DNA from 4 places in the Mesorhizobium sp. BR1-1-15 genome. Region 4 is predicted to be linked to each of the others. Evidence: predicted binding sites of a transcription regulator. Region 4 holds the regulator's gene; each other region holds the start of a gene.
What was found. The regulator HrcA, encoded in region 4, represses chaperone genes, less so after heat shock. The targets are predictions, from matches to a motif close to GTTAGCACTCNCNNNNNGNGAGTGCTAAC.
Positions count from the first base shown of each region.

Region 1: the regulator HrcA is predicted to act here: its motif matches at 4,787-4,815, upstream of LB541_RS18625 (co-chaperone GroES).
Region 2: the regulator HrcA is predicted to act here: its motif matches at 6,642-6,670, upstream of groES (co-chaperone GroES).
Region 3: the regulator HrcA is predicted to act here: its motif matches at 3,954-3,982, upstream of groES (co-chaperone GroES).

Region 1 covers NZ_JAIUIF010000010.1:140,486-148,375, reverse strand. The annotation lists gene LB541_RS18650 (DsbA family protein) at 1-467, opposite strand, end outside; gene LB541_RS18645 (LysR family transcriptional regulator) at 602-1,519, shown strand; gene LB541_RS18640 (DUF982 domain-containing protein) at 1,607-1,903, opposite strand; gene LB541_RS18635 (hypothetical protein) at 2,242-2,553, opposite strand; gene groL (chaperonin GroEL) at 2,626-4,257, opposite strand; gene LB541_RS18625 (co-chaperone GroES) at 4,315-4,629, opposite strand; gene LB541_RS18620 (hypothetical protein) at 4,966-5,307, shown strand; gene LB541_RS18615 (usg protein) at 5,332-5,610, shown strand; gene LB541_RS18610 (DUF982 domain-containing protein) at 5,748-6,170, opposite strand; gene LB541_RS18605 (hypothetical protein) at 6,157-6,306, opposite strand; gene LB541_RS18600 (Hsp20 family protein) at 6,333-6,815, shown strand; gene LB541_RS18595 (Hsp20/alpha crystallin family protein) at 6,894-7,400, shown strand; tRNA gene LB541_RS18590 (tRNA-Met) at 7,730-7,806, opposite strand.
Region 2 covers NZ_JAIUIF010000013.1:53,711-61,600, reverse strand. The annotation lists gene LB541_RS21045 (ABC transporter permease) at 1-958, shown strand, start outside; gene LB541_RS21040 (DUF4160 domain-containing protein) at 1,177-1,404, shown strand; gene LB541_RS21035 (DUF2442 domain-containing protein) at 1,397-1,852, shown strand; gene LB541_RS21030 (DSD1 family PLP-dependent enzyme) at 1,992-3,131, opposite strand; gene LB541_RS21025 (D-arabinono-1,4-lactone oxidase) at 3,128-4,420, opposite strand; gene LB541_RS21020 (MFS transporter) at 4,433-5,614, opposite strand; gene LB541_RS21015 (TetR/AcrR family transcriptional regulator) at 5,741-6,367, shown strand; gene groES (co-chaperone GroES) at 6,760-7,056, shown strand; gene groL (chaperonin GroEL) at 7,126-7,890, shown strand, end outside.
Region 3 covers NZ_JAIUIF010000007.1:59,144-67,033, reverse strand. The annotation lists gene LB541_RS14415 (ABC transporter substrate-binding protein) at 1-1,006, opposite strand, end outside; gene LB541_RS14410 (LacI family DNA-binding transcriptional regulator) at 1,070-2,119, opposite strand; gene LB541_RS14405 (hypothetical protein) at 2,851-3,057, shown strand; gene LB541_RS14400 (hypothetical protein) at 3,063-3,254, shown strand; gene LB541_RS14395 (DUF1488 domain-containing protein) at 3,278-3,544, opposite strand; gene LB541_RS14390 (hypothetical protein) at 3,541-3,789, opposite strand; gene groES (co-chaperone GroES) at 4,034-4,348, shown strand; gene groL (chaperonin GroEL) at 4,409-6,037, shown strand; gene LB541_RS14375 (hypothetical protein) at 6,187-6,345, shown strand; gene LB541_RS14370 (NUDIX hydrolase) at 6,363-6,776, opposite strand; gene LB541_RS14365 (GAF domain-containing protein) at 6,855-7,352, shown strand; gene LB541_RS14360 (YeiH family protein) at 7,403-7,890, opposite strand, start outside.
Region 4 covers NZ_JAIUIF010000005.1:320-8,209, reverse strand. The annotation lists gene LB541_RS10755 (YciI family protein) at 1-90, shown strand, start outside; gene LB541_RS10750 (RNA polymerase sigma factor) at 98-1,342, shown strand; gene LB541_RS10745 (glutathione S-transferase family protein) at 1,377-2,003, opposite strand; gene cysK (cysteine synthase A) at 2,204-3,184, opposite strand; gene LB541_RS10735 (LysE family translocator) at 3,376-3,993, opposite strand; gene LB541_RS10730 (PQQ-dependent sugar dehydrogenase) at 4,122-5,492, opposite strand; gene LB541_RS10725 (hypothetical protein) at 5,617-5,817, opposite strand; gene hrcA (heat-inducible transcriptional repressor HrcA) at 5,855-6,952, opposite strand; gene rph (ribonuclease PH) at 7,228-7,890, shown strand, end outside.

The sequences.
Region 1 (7,890 bases), on a different contig from region 4:
AATCCTTCGGTTGGCGCCTTCACCAGTTCGCCGGCATCGGCCATGCCGGCGGCGGCGAGCACCTCGGCGACACCGCCGACCGTGACGATATCGCGCCCATCGACATAGCGCGCGTTCTGGATCGCCTTCAGCGCGGCGAGCCGGCGCTCGGGATCTTCCAGGCCCGCCGCGGTGATCGCGAGGGTCGCGGCATGGGAATCCAGCAACGTGCCGCGAACATTCAGCACGTTGTCCCGATAGCCCTGCGTGAAAACCTGTCCGGTCAAGCGCTCGATGCGCTGGTCGTTCGCCCAGGCATGGGCGGCAAAACCGCCATCCATCGGCCGGGCGCCTGCCCCCGAAAACAGGCCGGTCGGCAAGAGCTCGATGCGCACGCCGCTGGCGGACAGTTTTTCGAGCATCGGGCTTGCGCCATAACACCAGCCGCAGAGCGGATCGAAAAGGTAGGTCACTTCTGGATTGCCCACGGTCGCCCGGTCTCCGTTGCGGTGGCATTAGCTGCCCCGTCCGCCAAATGTCTTGGCTTACATGTGGCAGGTGATGGTCTTGCAATAAATGGCGTCCAATAATACAAACTGTCTGATCTAATCAGACAAAGCATGTGACCGAACTCCTCAATCTCAATCGGCTTGTCTATTTCACCACGGTGATGGAGACAGGCTCGTTCACCACGGCGGCGGACCGGCTTGGCGTGGCCAAGGCCGTGGTCAGCCACCAGATCGGCAGGCTTGAACAGGAATTGTGCGCGACGCTCATGCGGCGCACGACGCGGCGTGTCACGCCGACCGAGGAGGGTCGCCTCTTCTACGACCGCGCGATGATCATCCTGCGCGAAGCCGAAGCGGCCTATGGCGAGATCTCGCACGGGGCAGTCGAACCCAAGGGAATGCTGAGGCTGACCGCGCCGCTCGACTATGGCACGAAGATCGTTGCGCCGGTCATGGCCGCCTATCTCCGAACTTATCCGCATATGCGCGTCGAGGCGATTTTCGATGACGCCGTCAGCAATCTGGTGGACGAGCAGATCGACCTCGGCATCCGCGTCGGCTGGCTTGCGGATTCGTCCAATCAGGCGCGGCGCCTGGGCACGATACAGCAGGTCGTGGTGGCGAACCCGACCTTCGCCGCAAGCCTGCCGCCCGATGTCGCCCCGCGCCAGGCAAGATCGCTTGCCTGGGTCGGCAACGCCCAGCTGCGCGGCATCGGCCAATGGCTGTTTTCAAGAGAGGGAGAAACGGTGTTGACCGAACTCAACCCGGTCATCATGTGCGACAAGAGCCCGGCGGCTCTTGCCTGCGTGCTCGCCGGTATCGGATTGGGCGTATTTCCCGACTACAGTGTCGGCGACGATATCGCCGAGGGACGTCTCGTGCCGGTATTTGCCGACTGGATGTTGCCTGCCGGCGGCATCCATGCCGTTTTCCCTCCGGCCCGGTTCCGGCCAGCCAAGGTCCGCGCCTTCGTCGAGTTGCTGGCGGCCGCCGAGAAGAAACGCTCGCGTCTCGTCGAAACGGCCTGAGGCGACGAGACAGCCCGCCAGCTCGAGGCTGACGGGCCGATCATTTTGGATCGCCGGGGCGCTCACCGATAGGTCGCAAATAGATACTCAATCCGCTCGCACGGCGCGGCTACCGGATGCGATACTGGCAGGCGAGATCATATTCGGCACCAGAATGTCATTGCGGCGCGCGAAGGCGATCAAGGTCGCCCGCACGGTTTCCGCATCGATCTCGCCGGCAATGCCGGCTTTGCAAGCGTTGAGGGCGACGGCATGGGCGCCGTTCCGGCTGGCAACGGGCCAGTCCTGTAGCATGGCATATGCTTCCATCGCAGTCTCGATCGTCACCGGAAGCCCCATTCCGACCAAGATGGTCACGGGTTCTTCAAAGCGCATCTGTGCCATGATTTAAACCTCCATTCGATGGCAAACGAACCGAAGCATGTCGGGCAGCCTGGTGCGAGAAGACAGGTCGGCGCGGATAGGGCGGGTGCGCCGGTGTCGTCGGATTTCCGGCAGCCGCGAGCCTGATCTCGGCTGGCTCGACCGGGCTTGGCTTGAGCACTGGCGAGCCTCGGCCAGGCGCCGGTAGCGCTCTATGCGCCCTGGCGAGCGCCTCGAGCCAGGCAAGGACGGAAAGCGGCGGAAGCGCCCGCCCATCGAGCCAGGCGGCGACCTGGCTTTGCGGGCAACCAAGCTCGTCGACGAGGTCTGCCGCTTTCCACCTCAACGTTTTCAGGCATTCACGCAATTGGCCCACGATCATGTCGGTCCTCTTCCCAACCGGACATCGGTCCATCGTTTGCTGTGGGGCTCCGATGATCGCGTCCTCCATCCCTGGTTGAGCCGCCGGAGCCTTCCGAGGCTGCCGACACATGCTGCGCGGCCAGGAACATCAGCGTCGACGCCGCCGTACGGCGGCTCCAGCCTGCGGACTCGGCCATGTCGAGAACGCGCATCAACAATGGCCCCAGCACGCTCCTGCATTCTGCCTCGTAGGCGAGAAATTCGTTTGCCGGATGCGTGGGCGCCGAAACGGAACCGATACCGGTCATAGTGGTCTCTCTCCAAACTTTCCCCGGGAAGCGCCCCCGCCCACTTGTGGGAGCGGGCGGCCTCCCGGCGTCCTAGAAGTCCATGCCCGCGCCGGCGGGCATGGCAGGGGTCGCGGCCTCCTTCTTTGGCTTCTCGGCCACCATCGCCTCGGTGGTGACCAGCAGGCCAGCGACGGAAGCGGCATCCTGAAGCGCGGTGCGCACGACCTTTGCCGGATCGATGACGCCTTGGCCGTAGAGATCGCCGAACTCGTTGGTCTGGGCGTTCCAGCCCCAGCCGAACTCGCTCTTCTCACGCAGCTTGCCGACGATGATCGAGCCCTCGGCTCCGGCGTTCTCCGCGATCTGGCGCACCGGGGTCTCGATCGCACGCCGCACGATCTCGACACCGGTCTTCTGGTCGGCATTGTCGATCGGCAAGGCATCGAGCGCCTTGGCGGCCCGGAGCAACGCGACGCCGCCGCCCGGGAGTACGCCTTCCTCGACCGCCGCACGGGTCGCATGCAGCGCGTCGTCGACACGGTCCTTGCGCTCCTTCACCTCGACTTCCGTCGAACCGCCGACACGGATGACGGCGACGCCACCGGCGAGCTTCGCCAGCCGCTCCTGCAGTTTCTCGCGGTCGTAGTCGGAGGTAGTCTCCTCGATCTGCGCTTTGATCTGGGCGATGCGGCCCTGGATCTCTTCCTTGCGGCCAACGCCGTCGACGATGGTGGTGTTTTCTTTTTCGATCACCACTTTCTTGGCGCGGCCCAGCATCTGCAGCGTGACGTTCTCGAGCTTGATGCCGAGATCCTCGCTGATCGCCGTGCCGCCGGTGAGGATGGCAATATCCTCCAGCATCGCCTTGCGGCGATCGCCGAAGCCGGGCGCCTTGACTGCCGCGACCTTCAGGCCGCCGCGCAATTTGTTCACGACCAGCGTGGCGAGCGCCTCGCCCTCGACATCCTCGGCGATGATCAGCAGCGGCTTGCCCGACTGCACGACTGCCTCGAGGACGGGGAGCATGGCTTGCAGGTTGGACAGTTTCTTCTCGTGGATCAGCACATAGGGCTCTTCGAGCTCGACGCGCATCTTGTCCTGGTTGGTGATGAAGTACGGGCTGAGATAGCCGCGGTCGAACTGCATGCCTTCGACCACCTCCAGTTCGGTCTCGGCGGTCTTGGCCTCCTCCACCGTGATGACACCTTCATTGCCGACCTTCTCCATCGCCTCGGCGAGGAACCGGCCGATCTCGGGATCGCCATTGGCCGAAATGGTGCCGACCTGGGCGATCTCATCGTTTTTCGTCACCTTGCGGGCGTTGGCCTTCAGTTCGGCGACGACCGCTTCCACGGCCTTGTCGATGCCGCGTTTCAAATCCATCGGATTCATGCCCGAGGCGACGGCCTTGGCGCCTTCCTTGACGATGGCTTGGGCCAGAACGGTCGCGGTTGTGGTGCCGTCGCCGGCGATGTCGTTGGTCTTCGAAGCGACTTCGCGCACCATCTGCGCGCCCATGTTTTCGAACTTGTCTTCCAGTTCGATCTCCTTGGCCACCGTCACACCATCCTTGGTGATGCGCGGCGCGCCGAAGGATTTATCGATAACGACGTTGCGGCCTTTGGGACCGAGCGTCACCTTCACCGCATTGGCCAGAATGTCGACGCCGCGCAGCATCTTCTCGCGGGCTTCGGTATGGAATTTCACTTCCTTGGCAGCCATTGGATCACTCCTTCAATTTAGGCAGCTTTCGTTGACTGATAACTTGGCAAGAAGCCGTCAGGCGGCCTTCTTCACGGTCGCGGTCTGCTCGATCACGCCCATCACATCGCTTTCCTTCATGATGATCAGGTCTTGGCCGCCGAGCTTGATCTCGGTGCCGGACCATTTGCCGAACAGAATGCGGTCACCCACCTTGACGTCGAGCGGCTGTAGCTGCCCGGCTTCGTTTCGGGCGCCGGGGCCGGCGGCGATCACCTCGCCTTCCTGCGGCTTTTCCTTGGCTGTGTCGGGAATGATAATGCCGCCAGCCGTTTTCTCCTCGGCTTCGATGCGGCGGACCAGGATACGGTCGTGCAATGGGCGGAACGTCATGTCGTTCTCCTTCAAGGACAAACAGTTTTTGAGGTTCCTCCGCGCCGGACCGGCAATATCGGCCCGGCAAGAGGTGCCGCGACCCTTGTTCAGGCATCGCGCGCGCATATCGAGCTAGTTTTGGAATTTTCCGGTTTCAAGAGGTCCGCGCAAAAATTTTGGCACTCGTCGCATGAGAGTGCCAACGCGTTGTTATCATGCAGGGATTCTCGCCAGGTCGACGATTTCACCGCTTGAATTTTGGTGAAGAGCCAACAAGATTATCCGGGCCGGCGCTGCCAAAGCACAGCCGGAAACTGGACGCTATCGAGGAGTTTTTGCAGACGGAGGACAGCGATGGACCGACAGAAATTTTCGCCGATCATGCCTTCCCTGACTGACACGCCCGACACCTCGCTTGACCGGCTGCTTTCGCCGGCGAGGCACTTCAAACATCCTGACGAGGTATTGGAAGACGACGCGCTCGACCTCTGGGAAAAGCGGGCGATCCTGTCGTCTTGGGCCTCGGATGCCTGCGCGGTGGAGTCGATGCCGGAACTGCGCCTGCCGCCGGGAGTCGAGCGGCCGGTTTCCTTCGACCACGTCATGGAGGCCTTGTGCAAGCTCGACATCGACGTGCCGGCGCCGCGGTCCACGCCGGATGACTTCCGGCACGACTTCGCCAGGATGAATGCATGAGGTCGTAAGCGAAAGGAGAAACATATGGTGACTGCGGTCAGCAGAGAATTCCGCCTGCAGATGGACGGCTACGGCCTGACCACGGCCGAGATTCACTATCATATGCCTGACTACCCCAACCTGCTGCAGCTCTATGTCTGGCAGGAATACGACCTCGCTCCCGATTTCCCGGAGCTGAAGGGCTTCCTTGGCTATTGGGAAAGCGAACTGGACGGCACGCTGCATTCCGTGCGCGTCGCACATCATCGTCTAATCACACCGTCGGAATGGCGCGCCGTTGACGGCATCGTTGCCATCCATTGAGCGGATCACATTGAGCGGATCACATTGAGCGGATCAAAAAACCTGAAGCGCGTCGCCTGCAACGCGGCGCGCTCAAAGGCTCGATTGAGCATACCTAAAATCAGAGTTCCCGAGCAGGATGAGTGATGGGATTCGTGTCATCCTGCTCTGACAGCCATCGGCTGGGCCGTCCTTGACATCGCCGCGGAACGGAATTGCTGGGGCGAAGCGGAGCGGCCCCTCGTCAGGCCGGCTCGCTTGGCCGCCTTCAAGAAGGCCTTGTAGGCGGCACGCCCGCTGCGCCAGCCATCCAGCGCATCACGGCATGCACGGCCGGCGGCGCGCCAGCTTGGTCCGCGCGCCCATTTCGGCCATTGTTGATCCAGGCATTCCAGAGCCTCGAAGCTGCTGGCGACCTTGCGTGGGGCGTCCGACAATTCGAGGGTAATCGGCTGGGGAAACCGAATATCGTTCATCACTTCCTCCGTTTTTTGACGTCTTTTTGCGAGTAAGCAATCGGATGGCGTCACCGGCGACCGTCCATCCGTGATCGAGATGGTCAGCCGTTCAGGCCGCGTCAAGGGCCGCCGGAATCTCGACGAGACGTTCGATCAGGCCTCTTGACGCCACGCCCGTCAGTTCCCAGATCGATTCCGCCGGCGCCGGAAGGGCCGGCAGGTCAAGGAGTGCCGCATCCTTGGCACTCCTCGTACCCATGTTGCTCAGCGAAGGAGGATATGGCTATGAGAACCGCTTTCGACTTTTCACCGCTCTATCGGTCGAGCATAGGCTTCGACCGCATTTTCGACCTGCTGGAGAATGCCAGCCGCACGGCGAACGTCGACAACTGGCCGCCCTACGACATCTCCAGGACCGGTGACGACGCCTACCGCATCACCATGGCGGTAGCCGGCTTCGGTCAAGACGAATTGAGCATCGTGCATGAACCCAACATGCTCGTCATCGCCGGCGAGCGTGCCGGAGAGGACAATGGCGAATACCTGCATCGCGGCATCGCCGGACGGCCGTTTGAGCGACGCTTCGAACTTGCCGACCATGTGAAGGTGACCGGCGCCGGCCTCGTCAACGGTCTCCTGACCGTCGATCTTCAGCGTGAGATTCCCGAAGAGATGAAACCGCGCAAGATCGAGATCGGCACCAGCATGGCCAAAGCCAAGGAAAAATCCGCGGCAAAGCCCGTGCAAGTGGAAAAACAGGCCGCGTGAGGCAATTCGGGTCAGGGCTTCCACCAACCGGACGCCGGTCGCCCGGTGGTGGAGACGCAAGCAAAGAGGAGAAAGACAATGAGCGTACGTGATCTCATTCCTTTTGGCCGGGAACGCGGACAGGTGCCCAGCCTTTTGCGCGATGGCGAACGTGATCCGTTCATGTCGTTGCACCGCGAGGTCAACCGTCTTTTCGACGATGTTTTCCGTGGTTTCGGTTCGGGGCTGCCGTCCTTGTCTTCCGTTGCCGCCGACGGCGCACGCTGGCCAAGCGTCGAGATCTCCGACACTGGAAAGGAGGTCCGTGTCACGGCCGAAGTGCCCGGCATGGAGGAAAAGGACATCGAGGTCCTGCTCGATGACGACGTGCTGATCCTGAAGGGCGAAAAGCGGTCCGAGACCGAGGACAAGGAGCGCCAGTTCTCCGAGCGCTATTACGGCCGTTTCGAGCGCCGCATTCCGCTCGGCGTCGAGGTAGAGCAAGACAATGTCGAAGCCCGCTTCAGGAACGGCGTCCTGACGGTTACATTGCCGAAGACTGCGAAAGCGCAAGCGCAGGCAAAGCGGATCGAAATCAAGAGTTGAACCACCTATGCCGGCGGTTGGACAAACCCACCCGCCGGTTCAGGTCGAGATGTTGACGGCTTACACTGCGGACGCCATTGCTTTGCCGGCTGGATTATTTTCGGCGACAGGTCTGTCTTTTGTGCGGTGGCCCGGCTTGCCCGCCCCCCTGGTCGCTTTGGCTTGGCTTGGCTTTGGCGGGCGGATTGTGTTTGGTTTTGCGGGATTTGTTTTTGACCCTCTGCGTCGGCTTTGGGTATTTGCGGGCCCGTGATGAGGGTTCTCAAATGAGCGGGCGGCCATCAGTCGGATACAAGAACAGCCCGGGGTGAGCCGGGCTGTTTTGTATTTGGTTGCGGGGACAGGATTTGAACCTGTGACCTTCAGGTTATGAGCCTGACGAGCTACCGGGCTGCTCCACCCCGCGCCACCTATGAGCAAGCGTGAGCTTGCTTCGACCTCTGGAAGCAGGTGTTTTCTGCTTCGATTTCTGGAAGCAGGTGTTTCTGCT
Region 2 (7,890 bases), on a different contig from region 4:
TTTGCTGCGCGGCTTCGTTCTCGACAATCGCGCGGCGCTGGGCACGCTCGGCGTTTTCGTGGTGATGATGGTCGCCTTCACCATCGCCAATCCGACGGTGTTCACCACCTGGTTCCTCTACAGCTCGGTGCTGACCACGCTGCCGGTGGCGCTGTTCGTGGTCGTGCCGCTGGTCTTTGTCGTTACCGCCGGCGAAATCGACCTGTCGTTTCCGGCGACGATGGGTTTTGCCTCCTGGGTTTTCGCGCTGGTCGTTCAGGCCGGCTACGATCCCTTCCTCGGCATCGTCGCAGCACTCGCCACCGGCATGCTGCTCGGCTTCCTGGTCGGCGTGCTGGTCGTCTATGGCAGCCTGTCGTCGCTGATCGCCACGCTCGGCATGAACTTCCTGCTGCGCGGGCTGATCCAGATCATCAACGAAGGCAAGTCGACCGCGCTGCCGACGCTCGGGCAAAGCTGGACCTATACGATCTTCTCCAGCCAGGTTTACGGGATTCCGGTACAGATCCTGTGGGCGCTCGCCTTCGTCGTGTTCGCCGCGCTGCTCTACAACCGCCACCGCTTCGGCGCGCAGGTGAAGGTGGTCGGCGACAATCCCGACAGCGCCCAGCAGATGGGCATCGACGTCAAGCGGGTGAAGGTCAAGGTGTTCGTCTTCGTCGGTATCGGGGCCGCGATCGGCGGCACCTTCTCGACGATGATCAACTTCACCTGGTGGCCAACCGCCGGCGACGGCTATCTGTTGCCGGTGCTGGCTTCGGTGTTCGTCGGCGGCACGCCGACCTGGGGCGGCATCGGTACCGTGTTTGGCGGCGCCATCGGCGCGCTGACGGTGGCGTTCATCCAGACCGGCGTCGTCGCCGCCGGCCTCAGCGGCTTCTATGTGCAGTTCTTCAACGGGCTGATCATCATCCTGTCGCTGCTCGGCCACCGCTGGAACCAGGCGCGCTACCGCTGAAACGCTACCCAAGGCCGGCCGTTCGGCGCGACCGTCCGAGCTCAATCCGGTAGCGACAACGGCGGCCGCGCGGACGAGAACGCAGGGCCGGGGTCGTCGATTTACGTCACGCGCAATATCGATCAAACTGATGAAATGCGACGCTTTGGTGCACCCAGTGCACTTTCGCTTGATTTAGTGCACCCTCTGCATTAAGTTTGGCGCGCTGGAACAGCCACATGCCCACTTTGAAGGTTCTCGACGGCATCAAGATTCAGGTCTTTGCGGATGACCATAACCCGCCTCACTTTCACGCGTTGAAGGGTAAGTATGAAGTCCTGATCAGGATTGGCTCATGGAACGTGTTGCGTGGCCAAATGCGTCGCAAAGACCTCGATGCCGTAATCGCTTGGGCTAACTCGCATGAAGAGGAGTTGCGCAATGAATGGACCCGCCTCAATGGTTGACGATATCGTAACAGTCGGCAATCCGCTCCCCAGGATCGCCTCGGTCACCATGATTGATGGCCGCCGCGTGCGCATCACCTGGCGAGACGGCCGCTCCAATACGGTTGACCTGAATCCAGTGTTGAATAGCCATCGACACTTCATTCCGCTTCGCGACGATGACGAGCTGTTTGGAACCATGCGGGTTAACGAAGACGGCAATGCAATCGAGTGGGACGGGGGAATCGAGTTGTCAGCCGAATGGATCGATACCCTGCCCTCAATTGGTATGGAGAACCGGGAATTCCGCCATATCATGGACGATCTGCTGAAATTCTCGCTTGAGGGGATGGCGCTCCAGTTGGAAATCTCCAGGCGCCAAATTGCCAACTATAGAGGATCGACACCGATCCCCAATTCAATCGCGTTGGCTACTCGATATCTCGCCGAGAAGGCCGGTCAACGATGACCCCGTCTGGAGGCGGATAGGCTCGCTGACTGTTCCAAGCATGCGGCTGCTGGCCGCCGGCGCATCGTGGCTTTGGGTTGACGGCCGGTCTGTTGCATCGAAGCGTCTGGTTTGACCTCATCGTAACGAGGCACCATGCCTACCCCATCGGCAGCGCGGGCCAGCGGTCCACGAGCCTGTCGCCCGAAAAGACCGCGATCGATCCGAACTGCTGCAGCACCGCCTCGCTTTGCGTCGGACGCAGGAAGGCGTAGTCGCCTGACCTGGTGGTGGCATCGCCGGGCAGGCCCATGAACTGCTGGTTCGAGGAAAGGCCAAGCAGGCCATTGGTCTCCATGCCTTCGGGAAACACCGGTTCGGCCATCCATTTGCCGCCATAGAGATAGCAACCCTTGCGCGGAAACCGGCCGACCGTCTGCAGCAGGCGGGTGACCGCCGGCGGGCCTGGCAGCATCGGCTCGACCACCTTGAGGATAGGCGTGGCGATGAAGGCCGCGGGCTGGAAGCCGTCGAGGCCGGGCGTGTCGAAATCCCCGGGCAGCACGAAGGCCGACCCGATCGACACTTCGTTGGCCATGCCGCCATGGTGAAGCAGTGCCGTCTTCGAGCCGCCGATGTTCAGTATTCGGCGCTGGTCCTCGCCGAGAGCCGCGATGAACGCCGCGGCCCGCTGCGACGCCTCTGCCAGCGCCTTTTTGGGACCGCCGAACAGACCGGGAATGTGCGGCGCGTGCGCCTCGTAGGCCATGACGCCTTCGCAGCGCAGCCGGGCGGGCAGCGCGTTCAATGCCTTCGACAGCGCGCGCGGTTCCGGGAACCCGCCCCGATGCAGCCCGACATCGATCTCGAAAGCGATGCGCAACCCGATGTCCAGTTCGGCGGCCAGAGCGCCGTATTCCGCCAGTCTCTCCTCGCTGTCGATCAGCCAGCAGATACGCGACCAGTCGGCGGTACTGCTTGAAATCGCCTGCTTTGCCGCGCCGACCGGCATCGGCTTGCCGTAGAGCATGTCGGCATCGGGAAAAGCGTCGAGCACCGCGCTTGTGATCGGCGGATGAAACGTCATGAAGCGATGGGTGCCGAGCGCCCCGGCGATGTGCGAAAGCAGCGGCAGGCAAGCAAGCGACTTGTCGACCAGCCGCACGGCAAGGCCGGGCGCCAGTCTCTGCTTCACCAGGTCGATGTTGCGGTCCAGCCGGTCGCGGTCGAGCACGAGACAAGGCTGAAAGACGCCGGCCGCCCTCAACGCATCCGACAGCGCGGTGAAATAGCCGCTCATTGGCCGATGCCGAACAGGCCGGCCATGTAGGGCGAGACGAAACGGTTCTCGGGATCGATGTCTCCCCGAACGGCCATGGCATCATCCCAGCGCGGATAGAGCTTTTTGAGATCCGCCGCCTTTAGGCTGTGCATCTTGCCCCAATGCGGCCGGCCGCCATGCCTGCGGAAGATCGGCTCGGCCGCCCGCATGAAGGGCTCAGGGTCGTTGGCGGCATCGTGATGAATGGCGATCGAGCAGGTCAGACGCTTGTAGAAGGGCGAAAGCCAGAACATGTCGGGTGCCACCGAGCGCACCTCCATCGGAAAATAGACTTCCGGAAAGTGCTTCTCGGTCAGCTCGATGATCTGCGTGATCACCTTCGGCCCCTCCTCGAAAGGCAGATGATACTCCATCTCGTTGAACTTGGTCTGGCGGTCGCTGGCATAGACGTTGAGCCAGTCCTGCACATAATCCTCGGCCGGCACCTTCTTCACGGCGCCGCGGATCAAAGAGCGGCGCAGCCACGGCAGCCGGCGCAGCCCCCGGCTCAGCTTGCGTAGCGTCGCCAGGCCAGCCTCGTCGTCGTCGGTCGGCCTGGTGGTCGGGTTCGCGTCGCTGAGGTCGCTGGCGATGAACTGCGCGTAGCCGGAAAACGGAATGTAGTAGAATTCGGCCGACCGGTGCGCGGCCATCATCATCTCGAAATCGCGCAGCATGTCGGCGATCGGCAGCACCCATTTGCGGCGGCGCAGCCGGTGGGTCGCGATGTTGTTCAGCGTGACTTCGGTCAAGATGCCGAAGGAGCCGAGCGCAACGCCCATCGCCTGGATCATGTCCTGGTCGCGGGTCCGATCGAATTCGCGCAACTCGCCCCGTCCGTCCACGATCTGCACCGTCTCCAACTGGGTGTGATAAGCACCCAGCGTCGGCCCGGAACCATGGGTGGCGGTGCCCAGCGCGCCGCCGATCGCCTGGCGGTCGATGTCGCCCATGTTGGGAAGCCCCTGGCCGATGCCCTGCAGCATGTGCATCAGCGGGCCGAGCCGGGTCCCTGCCCGCACCCGCGCGCGATGGCTTTGTACATCGTGCGAGACCAGCCCCTCGATCTTCTCTAGGGAAACGATCGAGCCTTGCGATGCCACCAGCGGCGTGAAGGAGTGGCCAGCACCCGCCACGCGCAGCGGCCCAGGTCCCGTGCGCACCAGATCGGCAAGCTCGCCGGCGTCGGTTGGAGTGGCGACCAGCTTCGGCTCGGCGCGCACGAAGCCCGACCAGTTGCTCCAGTTCCGCGCGGTGATCGTCGACATCTAGCCGTCCCGTCAGACGCGCCGACGGCGCATAGTGGCCACGAACAGGCCAAGCAGGGCCACGCTGGCAAACGCGCTTGCCGCGGCGAATTCCGGCACGGGCCGGAAATCCTTGCCATTGATGAGCAGCGACGCCGCCACCGGCCCGATCGCCAAGCCGAAGAGCTGTGCGGCCGGCACCAGCAGCACGGCGGTACGCGTCTCGTCGGCCGTGATCGCCAGCCGGATCTGATAGGGTACGATGAACAACAGGATGAAGCCCATGACCAAGGCGGCGATCCAGAATGTCGTCAGGCCAGGTGCGCTGGCAAGAACAAGGGAGGAGACCAGCGCGACGGCACCGATGGCCGTAATGGCAATGCGGTAATCGATGCGCGCCTCGAACACGGTCGCCGTCATCGCGCCCAGGACCTGCGTCGCCAGGCTGGCCGAGACGATCAGACCGACGGTCCAGCTATCAATCCCATATTGCGCACCGAGCGGTTCCAGGAAGGCCCAGATCGCGCCGAAGAATATGAAGTAGCAGAAGACCGACAATAGCGCGGTGATCGACGGAACCGTCAGCACATTGGCCAGGTTCTCCTCTTTCGGCAGGTCGGCGTAGTCACCGGGTACGGTGAAAGCGGCCGCCAGCGAAACGACGCAGACGACGGCAAGCACGATGAAGCCGCCGGACGACCCTGCCTTGGGAATGACATAGAGTGCCAAAAGCAGAGCGAGCGCACATTGCGCCAGGGTCTGCAGCGTCACGAAATAGCCGCCGATGCGCTCCGCCCGTCGCGAACGGGCGATCAGTTCGGTGGCGATCGCGACCAGACCACCTTCAGCCAGCCCGGCGATGGCGCGGGCGGCGATCAACGCATTGGCGCTTGCGGCATGGGCGGTCCATACATTCGCCAGGGCCAGCAGGATCAAAAGGACGGCGCTTTTCCAGCGCATGTTGCGCGCGGAAAGCAGCATCGCCACCACGGCTGAACCGATGGCGATCGCGATCATCTCCGCCGTGGCGACCAGCGCCAGTTCATCGCCGCTGACATGGCCCTCGGTGTAGAGCGCGCCAAGCAGCACGGGCTGAAGCCCGAGGATCAGCAGCCCGACCGAGCCGATCCATAATGCGGAGCCGAGCTCGACGCCGGTCGGGTTGCCGACCAGCCAATCGCCATTTTCCGCTTGTACGGCTTGCGTCGCAGTCACGAGGCGCCTCCCAACGTCCTTGCAGTGCGATAAAAAAGCTGACAACTTGTCAGCATTACGAAACTGATACTTGATCATGTTTCTTGTCAACCGGGAATTTTGAAGCTCTCGCGAGAGATTGGGCGCATGGCGGAAGCAAGGCGGATGGCGACGGCGCCGAGGCGCAGGCCCAAGCAGGAGCGGAGCCGCGAACGCATCGACGCGATCCTTTCGACGACCATGCGGCTGATCGGCGAAAAAGGCATCGACGCGGTGACGATGAAGGAAGTGGGCGCACTGGCGGGCGGACCGATCGCCACCGTCTACCATTATTTCCCCAACAAATCGGCGATCCTGGCGATGCTCTATGAGCGCTTCTCGGAGGAAAGCCGCGCACGCTTCGGCGAGATCATCGCCGAAATAAGTGGGCTTGAGGACGTGACGGCTGCCGCGGACCGCATGATCGAGGACTATTACCGGCGCGTGGCCGACGACCCGGCCATCCAGGATCTGCAGAACGCGATACAGGCTGACAAGGCGCTGCAGAACCTCGACATTGCTGAGACAAGGCACCAGGCCAAGATGTTCTGCGACCACGTCGCTCCGATGCTGCGGCCCGACCGGCGCGAAGACTTCGCGCGCGTGGTGTTCCTGATCTTCCAGCTTGCCGGCGGCGTCGTGCGGCTGGCACTGACGCAGGACGAGAAGGAAGGCCGGCGCACGATCGACGACTACAGGTCCATCATCCACACGCAGCTGAGACTGTTTCTATAGTTTTCGGCGGCGGCTTTCGCGCCCCTCTCCCGTGACATCGACACGTCTTGCGTATCGAAGTATCGGGCGGCAGGATCTCTGACCGATAGCGGCAGAGCACCCCTTCGCGCCTGTTTCGCCGTCGATTGCGGGAGGAACCGGCGCATTTCGCATGAAAGGCCAGCGGCAACTGGCACGTTCTGCGAGCGGGCTTTCGCGGAAAACAAAATTTCGCGCCGCTGCCCGCTCGCGCGCGCCTTGACTCTCGCCAGCCAGCAGCCTATTTCACCGCCACGTTAGCACTCGCCCTGGGTGAGTGCTAACCACAGGTCCGGTACCGCCGGGCTTTGTAGATTGTCCGGCTTCGCCGGACGGAGGAACTGTTTCTCACCGTTCTCATCGAGGAAGAAAACATGGCAAAGTCGAAGTTCCGCCCGCTTCATGACCGCGTGGTCGTACGCCGGGTCGAATCCGAATCCAAGACCGCCGGCGGGATCATCATCCCCGACACGGCGAAGGAAAAGCCGCAGGAAGGCGAGATCATCGCCGTCGGCTCCGGCGCCCGCGACGAAGCTGGCAAGCTCGTGCCCCTGGACGTCAAGGCTGGCGACCGCATCCTGTTCGGCAAGTGGTCGGGCACCGAAGTCAAGCTCAATGGCGAAGACCTTCTGATCATGAAGGAATCCGACATTATGGGCATCATCGGCTGAATATCGGCCTTTCCATCAACTGAATCTTGAATCTTCGGGCTCGATCCGAGCCCCTGCCAGGAGTTGAACATGGCTGCCAAAGACGTAAAATTCTCCCGCGACGCCCGTGAGCGCATGCTGCGCGGCGTCAACATCCTCGCCGACGCGGTGAAGGTCACGCTCGGCCCCAAGGGCCGCAACGTCGTCATCGACAAGTCGTTCGGCGCACCGCGCATCACCAAGGACGGCGTCACCGTCGCCAAGGAAATCGAACTTGAAGACAAGTTCGAGAACATGGGCGCGCAGATGGTCCGCGAAGTCGCTTCGAAGACCAACGACATCGCCGGCGACGGCACCACGACCGCGACCGTTCTGGCGCAATCGATCGTCCAGGAAGGCCACAAGGCGGTTGCCGCCGGCATGAACCCGATGGACCTGAAGCGCGGCATCGACCTGGCCGTGACCGAAGTGGTCGCAGCTCTCGGCAAGGCCGCCAAGAAGATCAAGACCTCCGAGGAAGTCGCCCAGGTCGGCACCATCTCGGCCAATGGCGACGAGTCGGTCGGCAAGATGATCGCGGAAGCGATGCAGAAGGTCGGCAACGAAGGCGTCATCACCGTCGAGGAAGCCAAGACCGCCGAGACCGAGCTGGAAGTCGTCGAAGGCATGCAGTTCGACCGCGGCTATCTCTCGCCCTACTTCGTCACCAACCCCGATAAGATGGTTGCCGATCTCGAGGACGCCTACATCCTGCTCCACGAGAAGAAGCTCTCCAATCTGCAGGCCATGCTGCCGGTCCTGGAAGCGGTCGTGCAGACCTCCAAGCCGCTGCTCATCATCTCGGAAGACGTCGAA
Region 3 (7,890 bases), on a different contig from region 4:
CCGGCAGGCTGCCATATTTGGCCAGGATCGTCTGGCCTTCCAGCGAATAGGCGAAGTCGAGGAACTCCTTCACCACATCGATCTTCTTGGTGCCCTTGGTGACGACGAAATTATCGCCGCCGGCAAAGGACGACCAGCCGCCATCCTTGCCCGGCAGGAAGGTGATGCCGTAGTCGATATCGGGATACTGGGTGTTGAGCGCGCCGATAGCGAAGGCACCCGACGGCGAGATGCCGATGTTGCCGCCGGCGAAGGCGGCGAAGAAATTGGCGCCGGTGTCGGTCTGGGCGCCTTCCGGCACCAGGCCCTTCTTGACCATCGAACGATAGAGATCGATGGCGCCGCGCAGCTGCGGGCTGTCCAGCGTCGCCTTGGAGCCGTCCTGCGAGAGGATGTCGCCGCCCGAGGCCCAGACCAGCGGCGTGAAGGTGAAGATGTTGCAGCCGCCGCAATTGCCGGAGAAGTAGAAGCCCTTGATGTTGCCGCCGAGCGCGTTGACTTTTTCGGCGTCGGCTTCGATCTCGGCCCAATTGGCCGGGCCCTTTTCGGGGTCGAGGCCGGCCTGCTTGAACAGCTTCTTGTTCCAGATCAGCACCGAGGCGTCGGCGGAGAAGGGCAGGCCGTAGATGCGGTCCTTGTACGTGCCGGTCTTCACATGAGCCGGCGACAGGCTGGCGAAATAGGGGAGCGACTTGGCCCAGTCGGTGATGTCCTCCAACTGACCGGCGGCAGCAAAGGAGGGCGTGTAGATCAGGTCGAGCGACAGCGCGTCGGGCGCCGTGCCGCCGGCGGCGGCAGCACCGTATTTCGGAATGATCTCGGCGTTGGGGATGATGTCGAGCTTGATCTGGTTGGTGTGGCCCTTGTTGTAGGCATCGACGATGCGCGGCATGAAGTTCGAGCCGTCGGCGCGCACCCAGATGTTGGCGGTCTCGGCGGCGGCAAATTGCAGCCCGCCGCCGAGTACGGCGGCCGTCAAGGCCAGCTTGGCAATCAAAGTCCTCATGTTCTCCTCCTCCACGTTTTGGCCGCGATGCGCGGCTTGCCGCCGATTGCGGCGTTTGGTTCTTCAGCCGTCCGGCAGGCGGCCGCAGGACTGACGCACCACCAGCCGGCACGGCAGTTTCCGGATGCCTGGCGCGGCGGGCTTGCCGCCGACCAGGGAAAGCAAGGTCAGCCCCGCTTCGCGGCCGAGCGCAGCCAGGTTCATGTCGACCGAGGTCAGCGGCGGGCGCGTCGCTTCGGCCACGATCTCCCAATTGTCGAAACCGATGACGCCGACATCGCCGGGCACGTCGAGACCGCGTTCGCGCAAGGCATCGATGACGCCGCGCGCGATCTGGTCGTTGCCGCAGAAGACGGCGTCCGGTCTTTCGCTTGCGTCGTCGGCCGCGCCGTCGAACAGCCTCGCCACGGCTTCGTGTCCCCAGGCCTCCGACCACGAGCCGAGCAGCGGCTCGGTGACCGACAGGCCGTTCTCGGTCAGAACATCGCGATAGGCCTGCGCCCTGGCGTGCACCACGGCAAAGCTCGCCGGTCCCGAGACATGGGCGATGCGCCTGCGGCCGAGCCGACAGAAATGCTCCACTGCCAGCCGCGCGCCGCCAGCGTCGTCGGAGACGAAGGCGACGGCGTCGGGATCGGGCTGGGTGAAGGCATAGATCACCGGAATGCGCAGATTGGACAGGTCGACCGGCAGATGACGGTCGATGCGCTTGCCGGTGGCGATGATGCCGTCGACGCGCTTGTCGAGCATGGCCTCGACATGGAGCTGGCCGAGACGCGGATCCTCCTCGACATTGCACAGGAATACCGAGACGCCGGCGTCGACCAGCGCGTCGGAAATGCCCGACATCAGCGGCAGCGAGAAGCGGCCATAGGTATCGTTGGTGAGCAGGCCGACGGTGAAGGAGCGTCGCCGCAGCAGGCTCTGCGCCAGGCTGTTGGGCCGAAAGCCGAGGCGCTGCGCGGTCTCGCGAATGCGCTCGCGGGTCTCGGCGGTCATGCGGCCCTGATCGTTGAGCGCCTTCGAGGCGGTGGCGACGCTGACGCCAGCCTCGGCCGCCACGTCACGCAAGGTGACGGGCTTGGGAAAGGCTGGCTGATCGTCCAATGCCATTGCGGCGAAAATCCCGATTGGGAAAAGGTTTTCTCTTACAGGTCGGAATGAGACCCGGCCAATGGCCGAGCCCGCTTGGAAACGTTTGGAAAAACCTTTTCTCAAACCCAAACTAAGCCAGATCCAGAGGCTGTTCAAGAGGAAAAGTGGCTGGTCCTCCGGTGGCGCGAAGTGGCCGCCGGAGGGCGGGCTCACGGGCTCGGCGCCCGGCGAGTTCATCAGGCGAATTCCTGATCGGCAGCCGTCAGTGCTGCCCACGGCGCGAGCCAACCAAAGCAGCAATCGGCGACATGTCTACAAACGACTCTTCGGTCTTAACGCTTGCGCAAATATTATCGGTTAGTTCGCTAGTCATGGCCTCGTGGCGGAGCGGCTACGCTGGAGACGGCAAATCTCTGAAGCCTCGGTTCGATCCCGAGGCGAGGCCTCCAAAAAATCATATGACGTAGAGCCTGCGTCGGACCATCAAGGGCGATGGGTCTTGCCAGCTTGCATTTGCGGCCTGGGCCGGACAGGTCCTCGTCTTCGTTGTGACGCTGACGCGCCGGCAAGAAGACTGCTACCCAGCCGACTTGCGCGCTTTCAGCATCTGACGATCGGGGTCACGTGGCATGCGGCCGGCGTTAAAGAAGCCTATTTGCATTTGGCATGCAGGGCACTCGCCAAAAGAGTGCTATGGAAGGGCGAGAGCTTGCCCGCTCCGACTTTCCCCGACATTCGAGGCCATTTTCGTGCGTGAACCGTCGCTGTTGCCCGTCTTTGGAAAACTTGGCGCCAAGGGACCCCGTGTCGTCGCGGTGGAACCGGTCCCGTCGGCAGGTATCGCCCCGCGGCTGCGGGAGACTCTGGCCGCCCATGGCGGCATGGTGCTGAAACTGTCGGTCGTCGCCTGGACGATATCGGTCCTGGGCATGGTCTTCTTCATGTTGCAGGGCTGAGGCAAATGGCCAACCGCTACGCACTGCGCATGGACTTGCCCCAAAGCTGGGCCATCATCGACGTCTTTACCGGCCAGCCCGTCGTCGTCAGGCAAAGGGCGATGGTCGGCATGAGCCCGCGCGACGCCAACGCCATGGTCGATCAGATGAATGTCCGGGACGTCAAGCGCCGGGAGAAGGCGGAGCGTAAATCCTGATCCAGCGCCGCCCGCCTGTCGTCTCAGCGGAAGTCGTCGGCCGTCAGCACATACATGCTCTTGCGCGTGCGGTCATAGGCCTTTGACGCTACGTCGCGGATGACACTGCTCTCGGTGTCGAAGGTGGCGAGATAGCCGGCTTCATTGGCTGCCGTCGCCGGCTGCATCCTCGTCATGGCATCGGCGGCGACCGAGAAGGAAATCTGAAACATGCCGTCATAGCCGACGAACCGGATGCGCTTGCCGGCCTCGTCGTAGCTGCGGCTGCGGTTGGGGAAGGTCAGGCTCATGATTTTGCCTCCGTCGTTTTCTTCACCGCGCGTTTCTTCTTCGGCGTCGGGTTCAGGGCCTCGGCCACGCGGTCGGCTTCTTCCTTGGCCAGCCGCAATTGCCTCAGCCTTGCCGTCTTGATCTCCCTGGCCCTCGCTTCGGACATATATTCGGCTGTTGCCTTGTTGCGCTCCGCCGTCTTCTTCTGCTTGTCGACAAAGCGCGCTTCAGCTTTTTCCATGATCGTCTGGTTGCCGTCGGCCATCGAGGAAATCTCCCTTGCGTCTGAAATCGTGAAAATGAACTTGTCCGATAAATAGGCACTCTGCCGGAAAATTCAAATTTTTGAAATATTTGCTCGTCTTCCGACCCGATGAAACCGGGTGCCGAAATAATACTATGGTTATTCAATATCCGCTCGGAATAAATTTTGGCACTCCTATCTATCGAGTGCCAAAGAGCCTATAGAAGGGGGCGGCCGCCTATGCCGGCCCCAGAAAGAAGTTCTCATGAAATTTCGGCCACTCCACGACCGCGTCGTCATCCGGCGCGCCGAAGGCGATATCAAATCCAAGGGCGGCATCATCATTCCCGACAATGCCAAGGAAAAGCCGCAGGAAGGCGAAGTGATCGCGGTTGGTCCCGGCGCCCGCGACGAAAACGGCGCACTTGTTCCGCTCGACGTCAAGGCCGGCGACTTGATCCTGTTCGGCAAATGGTCGGGCACGGAGGTCAAGATCGACGGCGAGGATCTTCTGATCATGAAGGAAGCCGACATCATGGGCGTTATCGAAAAGAGCGTCGAAGCCAAGAAGGCCGCCTGACTGAAGCGCCGCGCCTCTGCGCGGTGACGGCTCCACTCCAAATGCGAACTGGATAAAATCATGTCTGCCAAGGAAATCAAATTCTCCACCGATGCGCGCGACCGTATGCTGCGCGGCGTCGAGATCCTCACCAATGCGGTCAAGGTCACGCTCGGCCCCAAGGGCCGCAACGTCATCATCGACAAGGCCTATGGGGCGCCGCGCATCACCAAGGACGGCGTCACCGTCGCCAAGGAAATCGAGCTTGCCGACAAGTTCGAGAACATGGGCGCGCAGATGGTGCGCGAAGTGGCCTCGAAGACCAACGACCTCGCCGGCGACGGCACCACCACTGCCACGGTGCTGGCCGCCTCGATCCTGCGCGAAGGCGCCAAGCTGGTTGCCGCCGGCATGAACCCGATGGACCTCAAGCGCGGCATCGACCAGGCCGTCGCGGCCGTCGTCGTGGAAATCAAGGCGAAGGCCAAGAAGGTCAAATCGTCGGCCGAGATCGCGCAGGTCGGCACAATCGCCGCCAATGGCGATACCAGCGTCGGCGAGATGATCGCCAAGGCGATGGACAAGGTCGGAAATGACGGCGTCATCACCGTCGAGGAAGCCAAGACCGCGAACACCGAACTCGACGTCGTCGAAGGCATGCAGTTCGACCGCGGCTATCTCTCGCCCTATTTCGTCACCAATGCCGACAAGATGCGCGCGGAGCTGGAAGAGCCCTATATTCTCATCCACGAGAAGAAGCTCGGCAATCTGCAGGCAATGCTGCCGATCCTCGAAGCGGTGGTGCAGAGCGGCAGGCCGCTGCTGATCATCTCCGAGGACGTCGAAGGCGAGGCTCTGGCGACGCTGGTCGTCAACAAGCTGCGCGGCGGCCTCAAGGTCGCGGCCGTCAAGGCGCCGGGCTTCGGCGACCGCCGCAAGGCGATGCTGGAAGACATCGCGGTGCTCACATCCGGCCAGATGATCTCCGAGGATCTCGGCATCAAGCTGGAGAACGTCACCATCGAGATGCTCGGCCGCGCCAAGCGCGTGCTGATCGAAAAGGACACCACCACGATCATCGACGGCGCCGGCACCAAGGCGACCATTCAGGCGCGTGTCGCCCAGATCAAGGGCCAGATCGAGGAAACCACCTCCGACTATGACAAGGAGAAGCTGCAGGAGCGGCTGGCCAAGCTCTCCGGCGGCGTTGCCGTCATCCGCGTCGGCGGCGCCACCGAGTCGGAAGTCAAGGAAAAGAAGGATCGCATCGACGACGCGCTGAACGCCACGCGCGCGGCGGTCGAGGAAGGCATCGTGCCGGGCGGCGGCGTGGCCCTGCTGCGTGCCAGGACGGCGCTTGCCGGCCTGAACGGCGCCAATGCCGATGTCACCGCCGGCATCTCGATCGTGCTCAGGGCACTCGAAGCGCCGCTCCGCCAGATCGCCGAGAATTCGGGCGTTGAAGGCTCCGTTGTCGTCGGCAAGCTCTCCGACAGCAAGGATCACAACCAGGGTTTCGATGCCCAGAACGAGGCGTATGTCGACATGATCAAGGCGGGCATCGTCGATCCGGCGAAAGTGGTGCGCACCGCGTTGCAGGATGCCGGCTCGATCGCCGCGCTTTTGATCACCGCCGAAGCGATGATCTCGGACATTCCGGCCAAGGATGCCGCGCCTGCGGGCGGCGGTGGCGGCATGGGCGGCTACTAGGATTCGGCCGGCTCGCGAAGGTGGTTTCATAAAAGCCGTCTTTCAGACCTGATCCGTATCTCGCCGAACCGGCCTTTGCCGCAGGCGAGACGACTATCGCCGGGGGATTCTCCCCCGGCGCGCAGGCCTCTGGCCCAGGAGATCGATCCATGATCGTGTTCGTGCAGAAGCCACAGACGGTCGTCACGACCGAAACGACAGAGGAAAGCCGCTTCGACCGCATCCGCAGGATTGCCGCCGACAAGCACAAGAAATCCGAGCCCGACCCGGCAACGCCACAAAAGGGCGACCCCAAGCGTCCGATGTAATAGCGGCGCCGCCGCCGCTACATTCCGCTCAACCTCAGCACCACATCGCGCGTCAGCGGCGCAAGTTCGACGGAATTGGTCGAGCCGGGCTCCAGCCAGATGATCTCCTCGATCTCGGCGGCGGCTATCGGCTGGCCGTCGATGGAGAGCGCGAACAATTCCGCCTCGACCGTGCTGTCCGGCTCGTTGGCGGCCGTGGCCGAGAACAGGCCGAGCCAGGAGGTGGTGGCGGGGTCGACCGCCAATCCGAGTTCCTCGCGCAATTCACGCACCAGAGCATCGAGCGGGGACTCGCGCGGCTCGATCTTGCCGCCGGGCTGCATGAAGGCGCTGGTGCCGCGCTTGCGCACCAAAAGCAGCCGGCCCGACGCATCCGCGATGACGCCGGCAGCGATCCTGATCTTGCGGCTTTCGTGGCGGGTAGGATTCACGGTAGACTGTTCCGGTGGTCGTTTGGTGCAGAGCGCCTGCGGAAAACGGAACCGCGATTCTCAGTTCGGAGACAAGCCATGTTCGCAGCCAAAGCCATCGACACTTCGGACAAGGCCGCGTTCTACCGCGATCTTGCCGCGCAACTGAAGGCGCTGCTCGAGGGCGAGGGCGACTCGATCGCCAATGCCGCCAACACCGCGGCGCTGATCTTCCAGATGGTGCCCGATCTCAACTGGGCGGGCTTCTATTTCCTGGCCTCGGACGAGGAATTGGTGCTGGGTCCGTTCCAGGGCAAGCCGGCCTGCGTGCGCATTGCCGTAGGCAAGGGCGTATGCGGCACGGCGGTCGAACTCGGCACCTCGATGCTTATCAAGGACGTGCACGATTTCCCCGGCCACATCGCCTGCGACGCCGATTCGCGTTCGGAACTGGTCGTGCTTCTCGAAGACGATGAAGGCGTCTTCGGCGTGCTCGATCTCGACAGCCCGCTGCCCGGCCGCTTCGACAAGGCGGACCAGGCCGGCATCGAAACACTGGCCGCGATCTATGTGGCGGCGAGTTCGTTCGAGGATTAGGCGCTTTCCTGCCGGACAGAAGGGGCGCCGTAGAGCGCTACCTTTGGGGCCTAGGCCAACTTCACCAGCATCAGACTGAAGCCGCCGATGAATAGGAAGGCCGAGAAGGCGAGCGCCAGCGGGCGCAGGCCGCGCGAGCGCAGCTGCGAGATATCGGCCTGCAGGCCCATGGCGGCCAGCCCCATGGTCAGCATGATGGTGGTGGCGAGCGCCATCGCCGATTTCACTTCGGCGGGTATCGCGACAAGGCTGTTCAGAGCCACGACGGCGACGAAGGCGGCGACGAACCATGGCATGGGCGGGCGCGCCGCCTGCTGGTCGCTGCTGCTCTTGCGGCGCGCCATCAGGCCCAGCGCGATGACCATCGGCGCCAGCATGGCGACGCGGGTGAGCTTGGCGACGGTGGCGATCTCGCCCGATTGGGTGCCGTTCTGGAAGCCGGCGCCGATGACCTGCGCCACCTCATGGATCGAGGCGCCCGCCCACAGGCCGAAAGCATGCTGGTCGAGGCCGAGCAGCGGCGCCAGCAGCGGGGAGC
Region 4 (7,890 bases):
GAATGGGCGGCGCGCTGCCCGGCGGCCAGCACAGGCACGGTCGAGTTGCGGCCGATTTGGGAAATGGCCGAATACATGCCCAAGAAATGACGATGTGATGGACAGCAGCTCGCAGATTGCCCGGGCAGCCGCCGAGGCCGCCGCCCGGCAAAGCTACGGCAAGCTGGTCGCCTGGCTCGCGGCGCCCACGCGCGACGTGGCCGCCGCCGAGGACGCGCTGGCCGACGCCTTTGCCGCGGCGCTCGAACGCTGGCCACGAACCGGCGTGCCCGAAAAGCCGGAGGCCTGGCTGCTTGCCGTGGCAAGGCGGCGGCGTGTCGACGCGGTGCGGCGGCGGCTCACCAGCGAAGCCGGCCGCGACCATCTCAAGCTGATTGCCGAGGAGGCGGAGGCGTGCATGACCGACCAGGACCTGCCCGACGAGCGGCTGCGGCTGATGTTCGCCTGCGCGCATCCGGCGATCGAACCTGGCGTGCGCGCGCCATTGATCCTGCAGGCCGTGCTTGGCTTCGACGCCGCGACGATCGCCTCCGCCTTCCTGGTCCCGCCGGCGACAATGGGCCAGCGCCTGGTGCGGGCCAAGGCCCGCATCCGTGAAGCCGGCATTCCGTTCCGCGTACCGGAGCGAGCCGAACTCGGCGAGCGCCTGGATACCGTGCTGGAGGCCATATACGCGACCTTCGCCGAGGGCTGGTCCGACCCGGCGGGCAGCGAGACGCGGCGCCGGAACCTGGCCACCGAAGGGATCTGGCTCGGCAGGCTGGTGGCCTCGCTGCTGCCGGACGAACCGGAGGCGCTGGGCCTGCTTGCGCTGATGCTGTTCGCCGAAGCGCGCCGCACCGCGCGCCGCAATGGGTCCGGAGATTATGTGCCGCTCGCCGAGCAGGATCATGCGCTTTGGGATCATGCCCTGATCGACGAGGCGGAAACCCTGCTCGGCCGCGCCGCCTCCATGGGCGCCATCGGCCGCTACCAGCTCGAAGCGGCCGTGCAGTCCGTTCACGCGGCGCGGCGGCTGAGCGGCGAGACCGACTGGGTGGCGATCCGCGAATTCTACGACGCGTTGCTTTCGATCGCACGATCGCCCGTGGTGGCGATCAACCGCGCGGTGGCGATCGCCGAAGCCGAGGGCGCCGTGGCGGGGCTGGCGGCGCTGTACGTGCTTGGCGACGACAAGCGGCTCAATGATTACCAGCCCTATTGGGCCGCCCGCGCCGGCCTTCTGGCCAGGTTCGGCCAGGTGCCGCAGGCGGTCGAGGCCTATGACCGCGCGATCGGCCTCGAAAGCGATCCGGCGGTACGCCGCTTCCTGCAGGTAAAACGCGCGACGCTCAGGCATTGAAATGCCCGACGGCGGTGCTTTGCCGGCGACCCGTTCAGCCCGGCCACATTTCGTGCGAGGCGTTGAGCGTCTTCATCAGCGGGTGCTCGCGAAGCCTGGCCCACAGGCGTTCGATGTCGGGCCAGGCGGTGCGTGCCTTGCCGCTGTCGGGATGCCAGGCCACCAGCATGGCCAGATAGATATCGGCCACCGACATCGCCTCGCCTGCCAGCCAGTCGCGGCCGCGCAAGGCGGCGTCGATGACGGCAAAGCCGCGGTCCATCTCGGCCACGGCCGCCTGCTTGACGGCCTTGGCGCCGTCGGCGTCGGCCGTGTAGCGCGGCGCGTAGTAGAAACGCAGCACCGCCGGATAGAGGGCGGACGACATGAACGCCATCCAGCGCAGGAAGTCGGCGCGGGCCGGTTCATCGGCCGCCGGCGCCAGTCCGGCCCGCGGATGGCGTTCGGCGAGCAGGATGCAGATGGCCGCCGATTCGGTCAGCGAGCGGCCGTCCGGCAAGGTCAGCACCGGCACCTGGTTCAGCGGGCTAATGTGGAGGAAAGCGGGATCGGGCCGGTCGGATTTCGGTACGTCGATCTGCTCGAACGGCGCCTTGGCCAGCGCCAGGGCCGCCTCGACAACGAAGCCGCCGCTGCCGGGACGGGTGTAGAGCTTGTACATGAGGTCCTCCGCCGGCCCTGCGGGGGCCGGGGGCGATATGAACCGGAAGCAGGGCGCTGCTCAAGCCCGTGGCAGCCGCCACCGCGGGTTTTTTCAGCGGGCCAGGCTAAGCGCCTTTTGTGTTAAGCGCCCGGCAGGGCAGAAGAGAGCGTGTCGAACTCGACAGGCGACGCGCCGTATCGCTTCGCCCAACGAAGACCCTACGCCCCCAAGCCCTCGAACAGGATGGTCGACAAGTAGCGTTCGGCGAAGGACGGGATGATCACCACCAGGTTCTTGCCCTTGTTCTCCGGCCGCGAGCCGACGACGATCGCCGCCTGCAAAGCGGCGCCCGAGGAGATGCCGACCGGCACGCCTTCCAGCCGGGCGACGAGGCGGGCATTGGCGACCGAATCCTCGTTCGAGACCGTGACGATTTCGTCATAGATGGTGGTGTCGAGGATTTTTGGCGCGAAGCCGGCGCCGATGCCCTGGATCTTGTGCGGACCGGGCTGGCCGCCCGACAGCACCGGCGAGGTTTCCGGTTCGACCGCGACGACATGCAGCGAAGGCTTGCGCTTCTTCAGCACCTGGCCGACGCCGGTGATGGTGCCGCCGGTGCCGATGCCGGAGACGATGATGTCGACCTCGCCATGGGTGTCGTTCCAGATCTCCTCGGCAGTCGTCGTGCGATGGATCTCGGGATTGGCCGGGTTCTCGAACTGCTGCGGGATGATGGCGTTGGGGATGGTGGCCGCCAGTTCGTCGGCCTTGGCGATGGCGCCCTTCATGCCTTTCGGCCCTTCGGTCAGCACCAGTTCGGCGCCGAGCAGCGCCAGCATCTTGCGGCGCTCGACCGACATGGTTTCGGGCATGGTGAGGATCAGCTTGTAGCCCTTGGCGGCGGCGGCGAAGGCAAGCGCGATGCCGGTATTGCCCGAAGTCGGCTCGATCAGCGTCGTCTTGCCGGGAGCGATCTTGCCCGATGCCTCGAGCGCCTCGATCATCGCCACGCCAATACGGTCCTTGACCGAGGCGATCGGGTTGAAGAATTCGAGCTTGGCAAGGAGATGGGCAACGATGCCCTTCTCCTTGGCGAATTTGTCGAGCCGCACCAGTGGCGTGTCGCCGATCGTATCGGTGATGGAATTGTAGATGCGGCCACGGCCGGGAACACGAGCGGAGGCGGCGGACTTGTTCATTGGTTTGGCTCCCAGAATGTCAGGCGGATGAACTGATCTCAGACGGATGGCCGCCAAGATAGGCCTTCCACGGACGCAAGATAGACCGTCGCCCGAAAATATCCGAGTGGGGCCCGTGTCTAAAACGCCTCGGCCTCGGAAAAGCGTTCCCGCAAAAGCCGGCCCGGCGGAATGCCTTGGCAAAAATGGCCCTATTGGCGGGCGGCGATCGCCGCCGCCGCGCCGACCATGAAACCGGCCGCGGTGCGGTTCAGCGCCTTCAGGGCGCGCGGCGAGCGCAGGAACCAGCGCGCCTTGGCCGCCAGCGCCAGATAAGGCACCAGCACCACGAACAGGACGAGGACGGTGAGTGCGGCGAGGACGCCGTAATCGGCCAGCGTGATGGTCTTGAGGTCGACGATGGTCGGCGTGATGGCGAGATAGAAGATCATCGTCTTCGGATTGCCGAGCGTCACCGTCAGGCCGGCGAGGAAGCTCGACGCCAGCCCGCCCTTGCCTTTCCTGGCCTCGACCGTCTCGGGCGTGATGCCGGCGGTCCAGAAGCGCCAGCCGAGGAAGGCGAGATAGGCGACGCCGGCCCATTTGACGGCGAGGAACACCAGGCCGAAGGTCTGCGCGACAAAGGCAAGCCCAAGCACCACGGCGGTGAGATAAAGAAGGTCGCCGAGCATCAGGCCGAAGGACATGGCCAGCGACGAGCGGAAGCCGGAGCCGAGCGCGCGCGCCACAAGCGCGGTGACGCCGGGGCCGGGAATGGCCGCGGCCAAGCCGAGGGCGGCGCTGTAGGCGAGGAAGCCGGTGAGGGTCATGGATTGAGCCTTGCGTCCGCGAAACTGCTGGGACGGCGCCTTGTCGCACAGAGTTTCGCGGGCGGGAATTGCCTGGAGCCGGATTTGGTTGCACCAGGCATGCCCCGTGCTCGAGGCCTCCCAGCGGATCAGGACCGGCCGTCGCCGTAGGTCACGCGCCAGATGGTGCCGTTGCCGTCCTCGGTGACGATCAGCGCGCCGTCGCTCGCCACCGCCACGCCGACCGGCCGGCCCCAGACCTCGCCGCCGGAGGTGACGAAGCCGGTCATGAAATCCTCATATTCGCCGGTCGGCTTGCCGTCCTTGAACTTGAGCCGCACCACCTTGTAGCCAGTCCTGTTGCCGCGATTCCACGAACCGTGCAGGGCGACGAAGGCGTCGCCCCTGTATTCGGCCGGAAAACCGGATCCTGCGCGGACATTCCTGCCGTCGTAGAAGGCGATGTTGAGCGGCGCCGAATGCGCCTGCATCAGAATGTCGGGGACGGTGACCTTGCCGGCAAGGTCGGGACGCGCGCCCTTGTGGCGCGGATCCTCATTGTCGCCGATATAGTACCAGGGCCAGCCGTAGAAGGCGCCTTCCTTCACTTCGGTCGCATATTCGAACGGCACGTTGTCGCCGAGCGCGTCGCGCTCGTTGACCACGCACCACAGCGCGCCCGCCGCCGGCTGGATGGCCATGCCCGAACAGTTGCGCAGGCCGGTGGCGACGATGCGCCCATTCCTACCGTCCGGGTCGAAAGCCCTGACGTCGGCGCGGCCTTCCTCCGCGCCCCAGGTGGCGCCGAGCGGCTTCGACCTGGCCCAGGCGTCGAGCCCGCCCCGCGGTTTCCTTGCCATGTCCTGGGCGGCGTTCGAGCCGGAGCCGACCGAGAGATACAGCGTCTTGCCGTCCGGCGAGAAGGCGATGTCGCGGGTCCAGTGATGAGTGGCCGGAATATCGCGGACGATGGTTTCCGGCTCGCCGGAGGCCTCCAGGTCGCCATCGCGGTAGGGAAAGCGCACGATGCTGTCGCTGTTGGCGACATAGACCCATTGCGGGTTGTCCCCTGGCGGGTAGAAGGCGATGCCGTAGGGCTGGTTGAGATTGCGGGCGAAGATGCCGTCCCTGACAGGTTTCGCGCTGCCCTCGCCGAGACGGTAGACGCGGATCTGGTTGGCCTCGCTGTCGGCGACGAACAGGTCGCCATTGGGCGCGACGCGCACGACGCGCGGATTGTCGATGCCCGAAGCGATCAGTTCCGCCGAAAAGCCCGCCGGCAGCCGCGGCTCGGCGCCTTGCGGCCTTTGCACCGGACCGGCGCCGTTCGAGGCGGATCTGGTGACATAGGGCCTGGGCTGGTCTTGCGGGCTGATCAACCGGCGCACGCCCGGCGCATCGGCCCGCCAGTCACCGAATGCGGCCGCGCCCTTCAGCACCGGCTCTTCCTGCTGGGCCAATGCCGTCGCGGCGAAGAGCAAGGCAGCAGCGATTACCACGGCGCCGGCAAGTCGGATCATCCCAGTCTCCAGCTTCTCGCTTCTTCATGCATGTCGTTGTCCCAAGACCGAAGTCACATGCATCAAGGGAACGGGCGGGCTCGGCAGTCGTTCCGGACGACACGGGGAGTTGAAGGAATTCGGGTCAGCTATCCGCGTCGAGATCGAGATCGGCGTCGAGGTTCTTTTCCAGTTCGACGAGATCGGCCGGCAGCGGCATGCCCATGGCGCGGATTTCGCGCAGCTTCTCGCGCAATTGCTCCTGCACTTCGCGCACATCCTCAGGCTGGTTGACCATCTCCTCCAGCAGCAGGCTGATCTGGGCCTTGAACGATTCCAGCGCCATCTTTTCTCTCCTCGGCCGTCTGGATCGATCCCAGCTCTCAGCGCAGCATGCGCGATATCAGCTGCGCCGTATAGTCGACCATCGGGACAATGCGGGCATAGTTGAGCCGGGTCGGGCCGATGACTCCGAGCGCGCCGACGACGCGGGCGTCCTTGTCGCGGTAAGGCGCCACGACCAGCGACGAGCCGGAGAGCGAGAAAAGCTTATTTTCCGAGCCGATGAAGATGCGCACGCCCGGTCCCGCCTCGGCGAGGTCGAGCAGCTGGATCAGCCCGTCCTGCGTCTCCATGTCCTCGAACAGGTGGCGCAGGAGTTCGATGTCGGCCTGGGCGGTGACGTTTTCGAGCAGATTGGCGCGGCCGCGCACGATCAGGCGCGCCGGCAGGCCGCTTTCCGCGCCGGCCCACACCGCCAGCCCTTTCTCCACCAGGTCCTGCGACAGCGTGTCGAGCGCTGCCCTTGTCTCTTCCTTGATACGCTCGACCTCCGCCCGCGCCTCGGCCAGCGTACGGCCGCGAATATGGGCGTTGAGAAAATTCGAGGCCTCGTGCAATTGCGAGACGGTGATGCCGGCCGGCAGATCGATGACCCGGTTCTCGACGTCGCCGTTCTGCGACACCATCACGGTCAGCGCCTTGGTGGGCTCGAGCTGGATGAACTCGATGTGCTTGAGCGCCACCTCGTTCTTGGCGGCCAGCACCAGGCCGGCGCCGCGCGACATGCCCGACAGCATCTGGCTGGCCTCGGTCAGCATGTGTTCCAGCGTGGCGCCCGAGCCGGAGGCGCGCACCTGCGCCTCGATGCTGCGCCGCTCCTCGTCGGAGAGGTCGCCCAATTCCATGAAGGCGTCGACGAAGAAGCGCAGGCCGGCCTGCGTCGGCAGGCGGCCGGCCGAGATGTGCGGCGCGTAGATCAGGCCGAGATGTTCGAGGTCGCTCATCACGTTGCGGATGGTGGCGGGCGACAGCGAGGACGGCAGGATGCGCGACAGGCTGCGCGATCCCACGGGCTCGCCGTCCCTCAGATAGGAATCGACGATACGCCGGAAGATGTCGCGCGAACGCATGTCGAGCGCCTGAAGTGCCGGCGCGTGAAGAGCGAGCGACTGCGAAGCGGGATCGACTGCCTTGGTCATTTCGGCCATAACCTCCGGTTCAAGGATATAGACTTCGCGGCGCTGCGCGCAACCCGGTGTCGCACTTGCGATCACCCGGTGTCGCGTTGCGCGATCAGCCGGTGTCGCACTTGCGATCACCCGGTGTCGCCGTTTGCGATCACCCGGTGTCGCGTTGCGCGATCGCCCCGGTGCCGCCGCGTTTGCGGCCGCCGGTCCATTTTCCTTTACGCCGTGCCCCGCATGCGTCTAAAAGCCGGCCAAGATTCAAAAAAGCTGACAAGAAAGCAGGCCGAATGCGCCCCTCCAAACGCCAGTTCGACGAAATGCGCGCCATCTCCTTCGAGCGCGGCGTCTCCAAACATGCCGAAGGCTCGTGCCTGGTGAAGTTCGGCGACACGCATGTCTTGTGCACGGCAAGCCTGGAAGAAAAGGTGCCGGGCTGGATGCGCAATTCCGGGAAGGGCTGGGTGACGGCCGAATACGGCATGCTGCCGCGCTCGACAGGCGAGCGCATGCGCCGCGAGGCCTCCGCCGGCAAGCAGGGCGGGCGCACGCTGGAGATCCAGCGGCTGATCGGCCGCTCGCTGCGCGCCGTGGTCGACCTGCAGGCGCTGGGCGAGCAGCAGATCACCGTCGACTGCGACGTCATCCAGGCCGATGGCGGCACCCGCACCGCCTCCATCACCGGCGGCTGGGTGGCGCTCTACGATTGCCTGCGCTGGATGGAAGCGCGGCAGATGGTGAGCCTCGCCAAGGTGCTGAAGGACCATGTCGCGGCGATTTCCTGCGGCATCCATGACGGCCAGCCGGTCATCGACCTCGACTATCTCGAGGATTCCTCCGCCGGCACCGACGCCAATTTCGTCATGACCGGCAAGGGCGGCATCGTCGAGATCCAGGGCACGGCCGAGGGCGAGCCCTTTTCGGAAGGGCAGTTCGCCGAGCTGATGGGCCTG